One region of the Paenibacillus sp. Negev47 genome, then DNA from elsewhere that is predicted to be linked to it. Evidence: riboswitches for the same ligand, from Rfam matches in the RefSeq annotation. Region 1 holds a riboswitch; the other holds the start of a gene.
What was found. Region 1 has a riboswitch for cyclic di-AMP ahead of AC4G47_RS12395 (3D domain-containing protein). Riboswitches for the same ligand answer to the same signal wherever they lie in the genome.
Positions count from the first base shown of each region.

Region 2: another riboswitch for cyclic di-AMP. It lies ahead of AC4G47_RS23215 (HAD family hydrolase); the one in region 1 lies ahead of AC4G47_RS12395 (3D domain-containing protein).

Region 1 covers NZ_CM177754.1:2,689,469-2,696,878, forward strand. Annotated here, with positions in the region: gene AC4G47_RS12375 (alpha-glycosidase) at 1-5, opposite strand, end outside; gene AC4G47_RS12380 (M20 family metallopeptidase) at 242-1,417, opposite strand; gene AC4G47_RS12385 (ABC transporter substrate-binding protein/permease) at 1,628-3,064, shown strand; gene AC4G47_RS12390 (amino acid ABC transporter ATP-binding protein) at 3,051-3,773, shown strand; cyclic di-AMP (ydaO/yuaA leader) riboswitch at 3,991-4,185, shown strand; gene AC4G47_RS12395 (3D domain-containing protein) at 4,188-4,859, shown strand; gene AC4G47_RS12400 (polysaccharide deacetylase family protein) at 4,974-5,765, opposite strand; gene lpdD (prenylated flavin chaperone LpdD) at 5,919-6,260, shown strand; gene AC4G47_RS12410 (PspA/IM30 family protein) at 6,372-7,043, shown strand; gene AC4G47_RS12415 (DUF350 domain-containing protein) at 7,139-7,410, shown strand, end outside.
Region 2 covers NZ_CM177754.1:5,127,958-5,135,367, forward strand. Annotated here, with positions in the region: gene AC4G47_RS23195 (zinc ribbon domain-containing protein) at 1-78, opposite strand, end outside; gene AC4G47_RS23200 (organic hydroperoxide resistance protein) at 290-709, opposite strand; gene AC4G47_RS23205 (Nramp family divalent metal transporter) at 1,110-2,405, shown strand; gene AC4G47_RS23210 (HAD family hydrolase) at 2,537-3,220, opposite strand; gene AC4G47_RS23215 (HAD family hydrolase) at 3,608-4,006, opposite strand; cyclic di-AMP (ydaO/yuaA leader) riboswitch at 4,122-4,297, opposite strand; gene AC4G47_RS23220 (glutathione peroxidase) at 4,668-5,147, shown strand; tRNA gene AC4G47_RS23225 (tRNA-Leu) at 5,293-5,375, opposite strand; gene AC4G47_RS23230 (urease accessory protein UreF) at 5,813-6,514, shown strand; gene AC4G47_RS23235 (XRE family transcriptional regulator) at 6,781-6,984, shown strand; gene AC4G47_RS23240 (hypothetical protein) at 7,012-7,410, shown strand, end outside.

The DNA of each region.
Region 1 (7,410 bases):
AGCATGACAGCACCTCCTGAATATGGATAAGTTATACCAATATATAACCAAGTTAGCCAGCAAATGAACCATATTTACTGTAATAAAATGTATTATTTTCAATGTTTTCAAGGCTTTCTTTCACAGCATATCCAGCTTCTAACTGGATATACTTACAGATTGTTACGAAAAGGGGTACCCGGAACAAGCTTGAAAATCAAGCCTGCTCCGGGTACCCCTGTGCAATATGCTGAAGCGGATGTTAACGAATAGCTTGTTCGAACTCTGTACGTATGGATTGAAGCAGTTCAGGTTGACTCAGAACGTCATAGGCTGTTGTAGCGAGTGCCTTGGCTCCCAGAATCATCCCGTCCAGAGCGCGCTCTTGGAGTGCAAGATCACGGAAGGCTATGGAGTGAAGTGTGTGAACCTCGTCTACAACACGAATGTAAGGATGGATGGCAGGACATCTCAGGGAAACGTTACCGATGTCCATGGAGCCATGATCGTTGCCACTGACAATCTCTTCTTGTGGGATGCCGAGTCCCATCAGATTTTGACTAAACGCAGCTGAGAATGCTTCATTGGTGACCATCTCATCATAGGACGTCTCATAGTTGGACGTTACCAGCTTGCAGCCTGTCTGGAGAGCAGAGCCTTCAGCGATCTGAATCACACGTTCCGTGAGGATATTCAGCTCTTTTCTGGTTGCTGCACGTACATAAAATTGCGCGGAAGCATAGTCAGGAATGATGTTTGCCGCTTGACCCCCGTTGTTGATCACACCATGAATACGAACGGTGCTTTTCACTTGTTGCCGGAATGCATTGATTCCATTGAACGTTTGAATGACGGCATCAAGTGCATTAATGCCTTCATGTGGACTTGCAGCAGCATGTGAAGATCTGCCATGGAACTCAAATTGGACAGCGTCAATAGCCAGCGAGCTGCCTGACCTTTCATAGGCATAATATGGATGCGCCATCAGAGCGACATCGCAGTCATCGAACAAGCCTGCTTCGGCCATAGGAACTTTGGCACCACGGGTCTCCTCAGCGGGTGTACCAAACACTTTAATGGTTCCGCCAACTTCATCCAGAATGGATTTTAGCCCAACAGCAGCCCCAAGACTCATCATACAGATCAGATGGTGACCACAGGCGTGACCGATCTCCGGCAAGGCGTCATACTCACACAGTAGTGCAATGGTAGGGCCGGGTTTGGCGGCTGAATAGGTTCCAATAAAGGCTGTGTCCAGTCCAAGGATTGGAGCCTCTACAGTGAAGCCGTGATAGACCAGTTCTTCTTTAAGACGAGCAGAAGCGAGATACTCTTCATTCCCCAGTTCGGGATTGGCACCAATATATGATGAAATGGCTTTAAAACGGGAAGCATATTGATCAATAACCGTCAGGATCTGTGATTTGTTAGATGTCATTAGTAAACTCCTTATGCAAAAATGAAAATAATTCATTGATTATATCATGTTTGCTTCATTTTTTCAGAAACAAGTCAAGATTTGTAATGTCAAAATGCATTGCATAATCATGCATTGTACTTTATAATGACTCAGTCATCAACATGAGAAGCATACAAAGTATTGTAAGGGGAGAGAACAAGGTTGAAATTGATAAGTCGTTACACTATGATGCTGTTGACCTTTGTCGTTCTGCTGACGACTGCCGTTCCTGTGGCACTTGCAAGTGGGACTACAGACAATTCAAGCAGTAAAAAGCTGGTGCTGGGTACAAGTGCCGATTTTGCACCCTATGAATTCCATAAAGTGATCGATGGCAAAGATCAAATCGTTGGTTTTGATATTGCCATTGCCAAAGAGATTGCCAAAGACCTTGGCGCTGAGCTTGTCATTGAAGATATGGGCTTCGACGGACTCCTGCCTGCATTGCAGAGCGGTCGTGTGGATCTGGTCATCTCGGGAATGACACCAACCGATGAACGGAAGCAAAGTATTGATTTTTCCGACACCTATTACAAGTCCAAACAAGTAATCATGGTTCGCAGTGCGGATAAAGACAAATATCCGACGATGGCAGAACTGGAAAACGAAAAAATTGGGGTGCAAAAGGGCTCCATTCAAGAGACGATTGGACAGAATATTCCAGGGGCGAAGATTACTGCGCTCGATAAAATATCTGATATTGTGTTGCAGTTACAGACCAATCGTGTAAATGCAGCCATTGTTGAAGATACCGTTGCTGCGGGATATCTGGACGATGTGATTGCTCTTGCTCCTGCTGTGCCTGATGAAGAGCAGGTAGAAGCAGCAATTGGAATCCGTAAAGGGAATACAGAGTTGCTAAGTGCGGTAAATGGAACGCTCGAGCGCTTGAAAAGTGAAAATAAGATCGAACAAATGGTCACAGACGCCAGTCTCCTGATGGCTGATAAAGTGAACAAATCACAAAATATATTTGAAGTGTTCTGGCAATACAAGAGCTTCTATGCAACAGGTGTAGGATACACGCTCCTGTTATCTGCACTTGGTGTAATATTTGGGGTGATCATCGGATTGATCATCTGTTTGTTCCGTCTGCATGATGTAGCCATTCTGCGTTGGATTGGAACAGCGTATGTCGAAGTCATTCGTGGTACTCCGATGCTAGTGCAATTGATGATTATCTATTACGGATTGGCCCTGACATTTGGTATTAATTTTAGTCCCCTTCAGGCAGGTATTATCACACTTTCTATTAATAGTGGTGCCTACCTTGCGGAAATTTTCCGTGCAGGTATTCAAGGGGTGGATCGTGGTCAATTGGAAGCAGCTCGCTCCCTCGGAATGGGCAGAGGTGCAGCCATGCGCTACATCATTTTGCCACAGGCTTTCAAGGCCGTATTGCCGGCAATTGGTAATGAATTCGTGACGATCATCAAGGAATCCTCCATTATCTCTGTTATCGGTATGGTGGATATTATGTATCAGGCAAGTGTGGTCAAAAACATTACGTATCAAGGATTGAGTCCGTTTCTCATTGCGGCAGCCATTTACTTTGTATTGACGTTCATTTTGTCCAAGCTGCTGGGACGACTGGAAAGGAAGTTGAGTGCAAGTGATAGACGTTAGACAATTACACAAATCTTATGGAAATAACGATGTGCTTAAGGGCATTAACGTGACGATTGGCAAAGGCGAGGTTGTCGTGGTTATCGGTCCTTCCGGTTCGGGTAAAAGTACATTCTTGCGTTGTCTGAACCTGCTGGAACAGCCTACCTCGGGAGAGATAGATTTTGAAGGCGTGTCAATCACCGATCCGAAGCACAACATCAATGCGACTCGTGAAAAAATGGGGATGGTGTTCCAGCATTTCAACCTGTTCCCACACAAAACGGTACAGCAAAACATTACGATTGCTCCAATTAAAGTGAAGAAGCAATCCACGCAGGAAGCGGAGAAAATTGCTGCTGATCTGCTTAACACTGTGGGCTTGTACGATAAAAAAGATACATTCCCGAATCAGCTGTCCGGTGGACAGAAGCAGCGGATCGCCATTGCAAGAGCATTGGCCATGCAGCCGCATGTAATGCTGTTTGACGAGCCAACTTCGGCTCTCGACCCCGAGATGGTCGGTGAAGTACTCGATGTCATGAAACGTCTTGCAGAAGGCGGGATGACCATGGTCATCGTGACGCATGAGATGGGTTTTGCACGTGAAGTGGGAGACCGGATCTTGTTCATGGATGGCGGGGTTATTGTGGAAGAAGGAACACCAGATGAGGTGTTCGGAGCACCCAAAAATCCACGGACACGTGATTTTCTTGCTAAGGTACTCTAAATTCACAGATCAAATAGCGTTGCTGACTTTATGTCGGTAACGCTATTTTTTATGCGTAATAAACATTAATAGAGTCGAAAAGTAACTTTTCTGTAACTTAATCTTAAGGAATCGATGCATCTGCCATTTCGTGATTATCCAGTATTCTTACAGATGATGATGCGCTGAAAATCATTTGGTAAGAATTACTACAAGTTCAGGTTACAAAATTGTGATATATTGAACTCTGCCGAAACTTCCGGACAGGGAGTGCGGGGATGTAACGATGCAGATTGTGCAGGGGAAGATCGATAGCACACTGCTTGGGGTGAATTAGGGGTACATAATGTTTCAGATGTAACGAAGAACCTATAGGGTGGGCTCCTCATCCGAATCCGACAACTAACTTCGCAGGCACAATGAGGGAGGAAGACCATGATTAACAAGAAACGTATAGCCAAAACAGCAGTAGCATTATTGACAACAGCAATGCTTATTCAAGCCGTTCCGGCTCACGCAGATTCAGTTCATGTGGCCAAAGAGGGAGATACCTTCTACACCTTATCGAAACAATATGGAGTAGCACTTAACACGTTGGTTAAAGCAAATAACGACATTTCGCCTTACAACATTTATGGTGGTTTGAAAATTACAATCCCCGGCAAAGCAAACAAAGTTGCTGCTGCCGCTACGGAAAGCAAGGCTCAAGCGAAGACGGTTACCACAGCAAGCTTGGACGTTAACGCAGATAACAAAGTGGTTCAAGCCTGGGGCAAAACGTTTGATTACAGTAAAGCAGTCAATGTGAAAGCAACGGCATACTCTGCAGATCCGTCCGAAAATGGAGGATGGGGTGCTGTGGATTACTTCGGTAATGATCTTGAACTGGGTACGATTGCAGTTGATCCAAGTGTGATTCCACTCGGAACCAAAGTATTGGTCACAGGTCACAGCCATCCGGGATTGCCCAAACAGGCTTTTGTAGCCACAGCACGTGATGTTGGCGGTGCAATCAAGGGTCACCGGATTGATATCTTCATTCCTGGTAGCAAGCAGTCCGTAAGCAAATTTGGTTTTCAGGATATCGAGCTCTACATTCTGAAGTAGACATCAAACTACATCTAATGAATTCAAACAGGGTGTCTGTCAGTCGCTAACTTGCGATTGAACAGGCACCCTTTTAACATTCGCAATCATTTCCTTTTACGGATCATGGACACCCTAATCTTTGGCCTTAGGCAATCCCAACATTTCGTCCAATGTGACGAGTTCATATCCGCGGTTACGCAGTTCCTCAATGACTTCGGGCAAAGCCTCAATCGTGCCGTTCAGGTTAGAGCCCACACCGCCTCCTGCATGCTGCAGAACGATGGAACCAGGTTTCACGGCAGATAGGATATTTTCTTTCACCTTTTCTTTGGAGAGGCCTTTCCAGTCCAGGGAGTCAACATTCCAGTTCACAATGCTATAATGCTGTCTGGCAGCCCATTTCAGCTGTTCCTCATTAATGTCTCCGTAAGGTGGCCGTATCATTTTAGGGGTATATCCCGTGAGGTGGTGAATAATATCCCCGGTATGTAAAATTTGTTTGCGAAAGGCATTCATCGACAGCTTACTGAATTCCGGATGATTATAGCTGTGATTGCCAACGATATGTCCTTCCTTAACCATGCGTTTCACCAGATCCGGATGTTTCTCAGCACGACTACCCACGATGAAGAATGTAGCTCTGACTTTGTATTTTTTCAATACATCCAGCACTTGCGGAGTAAATCGTGGATCGGGCACATCATCAAAAGTCAGGGCAACCTGCTTGGTTGAAGGACCATTGGTTTTGAACGTATCGGCATATTTTTGACGTAATTGTCCCAATGTCAGTTGCTCTTCTTCCGCGGAATCTGAACCTGATACCGACTCACTTGGCGGGCTTGAAGCATCCCGAGATGAAACTGGAGCATGATATCCTCCGAGAAAAATAACGAGAACCATCAGCATAATGAGGCGTACGCGCATAATAACGGCCTCCTTTTCCAAAATGACGTTCTCCTTGGTATGCCCGGGGTATCCATAAGTTATGCGTAGTGTGAGAATTTTCATTGCCGATTCATCTCATGAAAGCCATAATTCCTCCATATATAACATATAGAGAAGGATAGGTGGATGACTATGAGTACATATGATTTGAAATCGATACGTTTACAGGTGATTGAAGCAGGAGAGGATAAGGTTTTTCTCGTTACCGGAGGAAAGGCGCATATTGGCGCTGTAGCCACGTTCTATGTGGATCATGAGCGGGTTAGTGGGACTACGGTACATATTCCGGGTCATAAGGAACAAGAGCTCTGTGAGCGGCTTGCCCGAAAGGCTACCCTGCAGCTGAAAGTAACCGTTACGGTAATGATGGGTATCCATTTTGATTCCATTACACGGATGCAGATCGACGAAATCGTGCAAACTGCAGAGAGGTTGATGGAGGATCATCTGAACAAAGATAAAGAGTCTTCCTGACATAAGGGCAATCGCATGTTTTGATTTTATTTAATAAAATTGAAACGAGTTGTAGATTGTTACGTATGTATAATTATATACGATGTAATATCGACTAGGAGGAGTACCATAATGTCCATTTTCAAACGATTGCGTGATTTAACAATGTCTAACGTTAACGCCATTATTGACAAGGCAGAAGATCCAATCAAGATGACGGACCAATATATCCGTGACATGCAAGAGGATCTCGAGGATGCGGAGAAAGCAGTAGCCGCACAGATCGCCATTGAGAAGAAATTCAAGCAGTTGTTCGAAGAGCAGGAAGCTCTTGTGAAGAAACGTGAAGAACAGGCGCACACGGCGGCACGTGCTCAGAACCTGGATCTGGCTCGCCGGGCTCTGGAAGAGAAAAAGGTTGCCGAAGAGAAGATGGCTGAGTACAAAACCAGCTATGATCAGAACAAGGCTTCTGCAGATAACCTGCGTGGCAAGCTCGACGAGATGCGTAAGCAGTTGACTCAAATGAAGAACAAACGCGAAACATTGGTAGCCCGCTACAATGCAGCAAAAGCCCAAACGGAAATCAATAAAGCGTTGAATGGATTTGGCTCGGATACGGCAAGTGCCGGCATGAAGCGTATGGAAGAGAAAATGATGCAAATGGAAGCTCAAGCTGAAGCAAGCAACGAGATGTCATCCAAAGGCAAGTCGCTTGATGAAGAGTTCGAGAAGTTGGGTAAAGACCAGGCTGTTGAAGACGAACTGGCAGCATTGATGAAACAGTACGATAATAAGAACTAACACCTTGGTTGTCAGCAGGGTTAACCAGCGGAGGAGAAGAGCGTTTCTCCTTCGCTTTTAAATGCGGTTCATGTTGATATGTGGGGGCTGTGTAAATGGATTTGAACATTTTGGCGATGCTTGTCTGGACCGGTTCTGGTTCGATTTTGCTGTTTGTTTTGATGTATGTTGATTCACTGTTCACGAAATATAAGGATTTTGCTGAAGTTAAGGCTGGCAATATGGCAGTTACTACACGTATGGTGATGAAATTATTTGCGCAAGGGTATGTACTCGCTACGTCCATTTCTACGGCTGGTCATCTAGGAGAAGCACTGTTGGTCTCCGTTGTATCCTTTATCATTTTGTTGATTCTGGAGAGTGTCGT
Region 2 (7,410 bases), 2.4 Mb from region 1:
AACTTCCTTAATGTTACAATCCGTCCCCCTGCATTTCGTACATACAAATCGCCGCTCAATCATCTCTTCAATACTCATCTTTGTTCCCCCTTTAAGGAATGTGTAGCATCAAGTGGGATTGCAATTATGTAAAATAGTACGAGATCTGATATCTAATCTCCTGCATCATGTTCATGTATTATAACCATCACAAAACCCTGCCGATTGCCAGCAGGGCTCTGTATTTGAACATCAGGTATCCAGGATACCCTGCTCTATAACTTCTCCCGTTACTACCGGGAGTCAGGTCTTAGACTACGTTTAATACAACATCAATGTTGCCGCGTGTTGCTTTGGAATACGGACAGAAATCATGTGCCTTGCGGGCCAGATCCTCTGCTTGAGTGTGATCCACACCAGGCATGCTCACGTCCAGACGAACAGACAGCTGGAAACCGTCATCCGCGGGGTCTTTACCAATGGATACGTTACTTGTAACGACCACATTCTCCAATTTCACACCTGCTTTACGTGCTACATTGGCAAGGGCACTTTCATAACATGCTCCATATCCAGCGGCAAAGAGTTGCTCAGGGTTGGTACCTTCACCACCGGAACCACCAAGCTCTTTTGGCATTTTCAGATCATGCTTGAGCACGCCATCCGAAGAAGTCACCGAACCTGTACGTCCACCTTTTACTGTCGCTACTGCTGTATATAAAGCTTCCATTAAGAATCTCTCCCTTATCCATATAGTTTTAACTGCCTTCATTTCAATTTAAACTTCTGGCTCATTTTGAAACGCATTTTATATCTTTATCAGCTTTTACATCTTTATCATTTTCATGCATATTAGCTTCCATCGCTGTATTTTTCCTGAGGTTGGGTAATGTACGAAAGAGCATTTTTAAGCTTCATTCGAAATTTTGTCCTGATACACAAAAGTTGCACTAGACAAAAATAATTGAAGGAGTACAATGTAACAATAAACATAAAAATTTAGATATATCATGAGCGGTTCGTCCCGCATCAATATTTCAAAATCAATAATTTTAAAGTCAGGTGATTATCGTATGAGTAAAAAAAATCCGTTCAACGCGCCTTCAAGTGAATCATTGTCTACTGCGGGCATGGCCCCTTCTCTTGGAGAAGCACATAGCTCGATGAAAGTCCCGCAGAATGCTGCATGGTGGAAGAAATTCCTCGCTTTTGTAGGCCCAGGGTACCTCGTTGCCGTAGGTTACATGGACCCCGGCAACTGGGCAACAGATATCGCAGGCGGCTCACAGTTTGGGTATACCTTGTTATCCGTCATCCTGCTCTCGAACCTGATGGCCGTTGTACTTCAATCATTGGCTGGCAAGCTCGGAATTGTCACTGGACGGGATCTGGCTCAAGCCTGTCGCGAACGCTTCAGCATGCCTGTCGTCATGATGTTATGGATTCTGTGTGAGCTTGCCATTGCAGCCACCGATCTGGCAGAAGTCATTGGTTCTGCCATCGCGTTAAAGCTGTTATTTAACATTCCTATGTTATACGGCGTTATCATCACCGCAGTCGATGTACTATTGATCCTTGTACTGCAGAACAAAGGCTTCCGCGCTCTGGAAACTCTCGTCATTGTGCTGATGGCGACCATTGCCCTCTGTTTCGGCATCGACCTGTTTCTGGCGAAGCCGGATATGGGCGGCGTTCTCCATGGTTTTGTACCCAATGTCGAGATTTTGCAAAACCCGGCCATGCTCTATATCGCCATCGGTATTATCGGAGCAACCGTGATGCCGCATAATCTATACCTGCATTCTTCCATAGTACAGACCCGTCAGATCGAACAGACACCGCAGGGTAAAAAAGAAGCCATTCGGTACTCGACCATGGATTCTACAATCGCGCTGACACTGGCTCTGTTCATCAATGCGGCCATTCTGATTGTATCTGCCGCTGTATTCCACAGTGCCGGCATGACGCAGGTTGCGGAGATCGCTGATGCCTATCATCTGCTGACACCTCTATTAGGTACTACTGTTGCAAGTATCCTTTTCGGTGTGGCGCTGTTGGCATCAGGTCAGAACTCTACTCTTACAGGTACACTCGCTGGGCAGATTGTCATGGAAGGTTTCCTGAATATTCGAATTCCAGCATGGCTGCGTAGACTGGTCACACGTCTGATCGCCATCATCCCTGCTGTAATTGTTACAGCCATCGCAGGAGAACATGGCACAGAAGAACTGCTCATTTTGAGCCAGGTCGTGCTGTCTCTTCAATTACCTTTTGCTGTCATCCCCCTGGTGATGTTCACGAGTGATAAAAAAAGCATGGGTGCATTCGCCAACAAATTATGGCTCAAAATCATCTCATGGGTCATTGCCGCTATTATCGTTGTGCTAAATGTATATCTGATCATTCAGACGATCCGGTTGTTCTAATCTCATTCTAAATGACTAAATATTAAAAAGGCTGATCGACTCCGGTATTCTATACCCAAGTTGATCAGCCTTTATTGTTGCTATACAGCAACGTGTTTTCATTTATAGTAGAATCTCTCGTACGCAATCATCTAATCCTGGTTTGGCACCAATAACGGCAGGAGCTTATCCAATGAATCAACAGTCCAATCTGCACGTTCGTCATCCGATAGTTCCGGCTGGAATCTCCCGTAACCCTGCATAATCCGTATCGTACGCATGCCCAGCTTCCGAGCAGGAATAATGTCGTTATCGATCCGATCCCCGATCATGACGGCTTCCTCTGGTTCACAACCGGCCTGCTTCAAGGCTACAGCGTATAACTCAGGGTCTGGCTTGGACACCCCTTCTTCAGCCGAACAGGCCAGAACATCAACATACTTCCGCAACCCGTAGCTCTCCAGTCTCTCTTCCGTTCCAGGACTTTGATTGGCAATAATGCCAATGCGATAATGCTTCGACAAGTGCTCAAGAACCGAATCCGCTGAAGGAAAAGGACGTTCAAGATCTTTTTGAAACTTCAGCTTGTCCTGAATCTGTTTTTGGTGCTTCTCGTCTCCAATGAATGTTCGAATAGCCACTCTCATAGGCCATTGCTCATAATTCTGGTAACAGTTCGTGAACAGTTCTCGTACCGCCTCAATCTGCACCGGATACCCCAAAGCGCATGCTTCACGGACGAACTGTCCGATAATATCATCAACCGGCTCCCATTCGTCCACCAGCGTATCTCCAACATCAAAAAACAACCACTTTATTCCACCTACATCCGGCACGCCAATTCCTCCTTGTAAGCCACAGGCGATTCCTGATCCTAATTTAAAAGTCGTGTTCAAAAAGTCTGGTTTTCAGTACCGAGAAGATGGAATGAAGCTAGAAATGGAGTAGCGGAGCGTAGGGAAAACTACGTGAGCAACTACAGTGTTTCCGAAGGAAACATACTTCGTAAGCATATTCTTATTCGGCTGAATTTCATATTCGATGCTGAGGATGCCGCCAGGCATCCTTCGTAATCAAAAGCGGACTTTTTGAACTACCTCTAAAAACCATAAAAAAGAAGACCCACCATCAAGCATGAGTCTCCTCAAATTTCCGTTTATTGATATATTCAATTATAACAGGCCCCTTACACCGGAGCAATCACAAGCTATCAAGCTAGCGCACTAACCATTCAGGAGAAAGCCGACTTCCCCATTGAGTGAATATACAATTCGGTCTGCGCCCATCCCCCGATAGATGCCCTTTGGATGACTCTGTTCCGTAATGACGCACAGGGACTTCGATGTCCATGAACGGCAGATTTGCAAATAACGACAGGTCAGATTCAGGCTGTTTTCGAAAATAAACACATTGCCTACGCTGCCCTGCGGCAAAAACCATTTTTGAGCTGCAGCCGTGTTCATGCGAATGACATGCTCTACCCCGATTCTACGGAGTCTACGCTCTTCCCCTGCACTGTTGGTTAGAACGGCAAACGGCATTTTTTTGTACATTAGCAATTTGATAAATTTGCGTCCTGCTTCATTTGGAGCAGTCACTAAGATCATCTCAGTATCCATCATTCGTTCCTCCCTTGGCGTGAAAAGACAACAAAAAAGAAGCGTGGGGGACCAAGGCCTCCCGAACGCTTCTTAAATAATCCATGGCGAAAACACCATGAACCAGCGTACGGCTTGTTGCCTCTCCCTTTAACGCTTACGAGGTTAGCTGACGGATTCGGGCGCGAGAGTCGCCCTATTTCCGGCTGTCACCGGAAAATTCACCCCATGAATGCCCACTGTCCTGGACAGCGCATTCCGTTGGTTCCCCCGTTTCCCACTCATCAATGAATGGAAACTCAGCGATTAAAACATCGTTCGTATATCTTAAAGTAAGATCGAGCGATATTATCGTTTGTTTCGTTTTTCAAGTACAATTTAGTTTAAATTGAAATTACGTTATGAATCATACACCCGCGCCATGACGGTGTAAAGTCCGCACAGATCACCGAATCGGCAGATTTTCGCCAATACCCATACATAATAGCGCTTACAACAAGGTTATACTCTATCTATCTCTTCAAGTCTATCTAATTCTCACTCTGACGAAAATCACATCGCAATTCATTCACGTATTCTGCACAACTTGCCTGTTTTGATTCTTTTAACACCATATTAGTTTTGTATTATTTAATTGCAACCAATATAATAAGGGGTATAAGATTATATAATGGAGGCGATTTAGATGACAATCTACGATTACAAAGTGAATACTCTTCGCGGTCAAGAAGTTGAAATGTCCGACTACCGTGACAAAGTGCTACTGATTGTGAATACGGCTAGCTCATGTGGCCTCACTCCTCAATTCAAAGGTCTGCAAGAACTACAAGACAAGTTTCAGGATGCTCCGTTTGAAGTTCTGGGTTTTCCAAGCAACCAATTTGCACAGGAAAAAGGCTCTTCGGACGACATTGCAGAGTTCTGTCAGATGAATTATGGCGTGAGCTTCCCTATGTTCGAGAAAATTGATGTGAACGGCTCAAGCGCTCATCCTCTCTTCCAGCATCTAAGCAAGGAAGCTCCTGGCCTGCTCGGCTCCAAAGCAATCAAATGGAATTTCACCAAATTCCTTGTGGATCAGAACGGACAGGTACTGAAACGTTATGCTCCCAAAACAACACCCGACAAGATTGAAGAAGATATCAAGAACTTGCTTCAAAAATAATACATAGGCCACCCGTAACCGGAAGGTAAGCACGATCGCCTCGGTAATGGATGGCCTTTTTTCTAACTTGATGTCATAATGGTCGAAAAGACAAAAAGAAGAAGCTTTCCAATAAAGGAAAGCTTCTTCTTAATCGTTCATATGATGCGGTCGAGAGGACTCGAACCTCCACGGGCATACGCCCACTACCCCCTCAAGATAGCGTGTCTGCCATTCCACCACGACCGCATGTCGTAAATAATCGGCAACAGAATTGATTATACCGGGTTTAGATCTAAAAGTAAAGTATTTTTTAATGCTTCTTTTTCAGCCAGGCATTTTCCTCAAAAATCGCATATTCTCGTCATGTTTAGTCATGAACTGCATATCATTAGTTTTGATCCCCTCTTTTCCGGATAGAGCCGATCTGTGTAATCATTTATATATAGTAATATATAATCTTCCCCTATACCCTGTGAATACCTAACTTAAAATGATACATTAAATAACACAATATATGATTTATCATTTTTAAAACAATAAATTCCAAGGATTCTATTGACAAAAAGCGGACATTTATGGGAAGATAACTATCATATAATTCGGATTTTCAAACACAAAGCAAACAAAAAGGAATATAAATGTTACTTTAAGTGACATTTAACGAACACAGGAGGCGAATGATTGTGAACCGTGGGAATAAGCTGCTCGATTATGTCAATCTGCTTGATTCCTCTATTCAGGTTGGAGGGTTCACCCATTCCTTCGGCATGGATATCCATATCAAGGAGGGTACCATTCGTAATGTTGAAGATCTCGAATCATTCATGCGTTGTCAGTTGCATCCCAGTATCGTTCGTCTTGAAGGCATGGCCATCAAAGGCATCTATACCGCAGCAGATCACAAGGATACATGGCGGATAGCTCTGATCGACAAGCTCGTCCATGTTCAGCGAACTCCTGGAGAACTCAGAGAACAAGCTGCTGTTATGGGTAAACGATTGATCAGACTTGCACGCGCTCTGCACCCCTGGATTGATCTCAGCCAGCTCGAACAGATCTTCGCCAAATATGATTCAGTTGGCTGCCTCTCCACTGTTCACGCCTGGATTAACCACCACCTCGATATCCCGGTCGAGGAGGCGGTCCTTGGTTATCTTCATTCAGCCATGAATGCCTGCATAACCGAAGCCTCCAAAGTCATTCCCCTGAACAACGATACTACCAAAGATCTGATGGTCCGCCTGGCCGCAGATTTGGAGAATGAATGGAATACCGTCAGCGCCTCGGCTGCGGATGGACTGGCACAGCCAACCTCGATGTCCATGAAATCATTTTTTCCCAGTTTCCATATGCTTGGAGCTGGACTTCATGCCTACAGGGCCTAATCCTTTTTCTCCTCAGCTCCACTTCCCTTCATTAGGACAAACAAAAAAACACGCGGCAACCTCCTTGCCGACGTGTTTTTTGTCATTTTATTTGTTCATTTAACGCATTTACGCCATTTAACATCACAAAATACACTTTTTTCCGTCTTTTTTAATTGTTAGATGACGCATTTACGTATATAATAAAATATACAGCTCGCATTTCTATATATTCTACATGAAGAAAGGGCGACTGAATACTACATTCTAATCAGGGGTGAACCCTTTTGAACAAGAAAAAACCAGTGACTCCGTTCGGATGGGCCATCAAACGACGGCTAACCGAGCTTCAAGTGGACCAGAAGACCTTTTGTGAACAGTACGGTATCCCGCCCTATCGTTTGTCCAATCTCATTCACGGCACACGCAAAGCAACCCGCTTCAGACATCTGGTCGCTGATATTTTGGATATTCCAGATGAACTGAGATAAGATTTCCGTCAAAGGAGGACCTCATTCATGAGACATGTTACATCCGACCTGGAAAGCCTTACGTTCCAATCCATACGTCACCAACTCATCATCATTGACCACCACTGGGTTATCCACAGCTGCAACCGCGCCTGGCAACAGGGACTGGGTCAATTTCCACCTAGCTCGGATGCGAACAATAATCATAGACATTACCTGCATCTGTTGGAAGCCTGGGCGTTACGAGGCAGGAATGCTGCAACGGCACTTGTAGCACAGAATTTGAAAGAACGCGGAACACCCTTTAATCGAAATCATACATATGACATCTGCGTGTATACGGTATATAACGAAGAACGGTGGTTCCGTGCGGAACTCACCCCTCTAGTTCATACTGAGCCCATTCCGGATACTCCTCTGGCTTTGATCGCACACGTGGATATTACC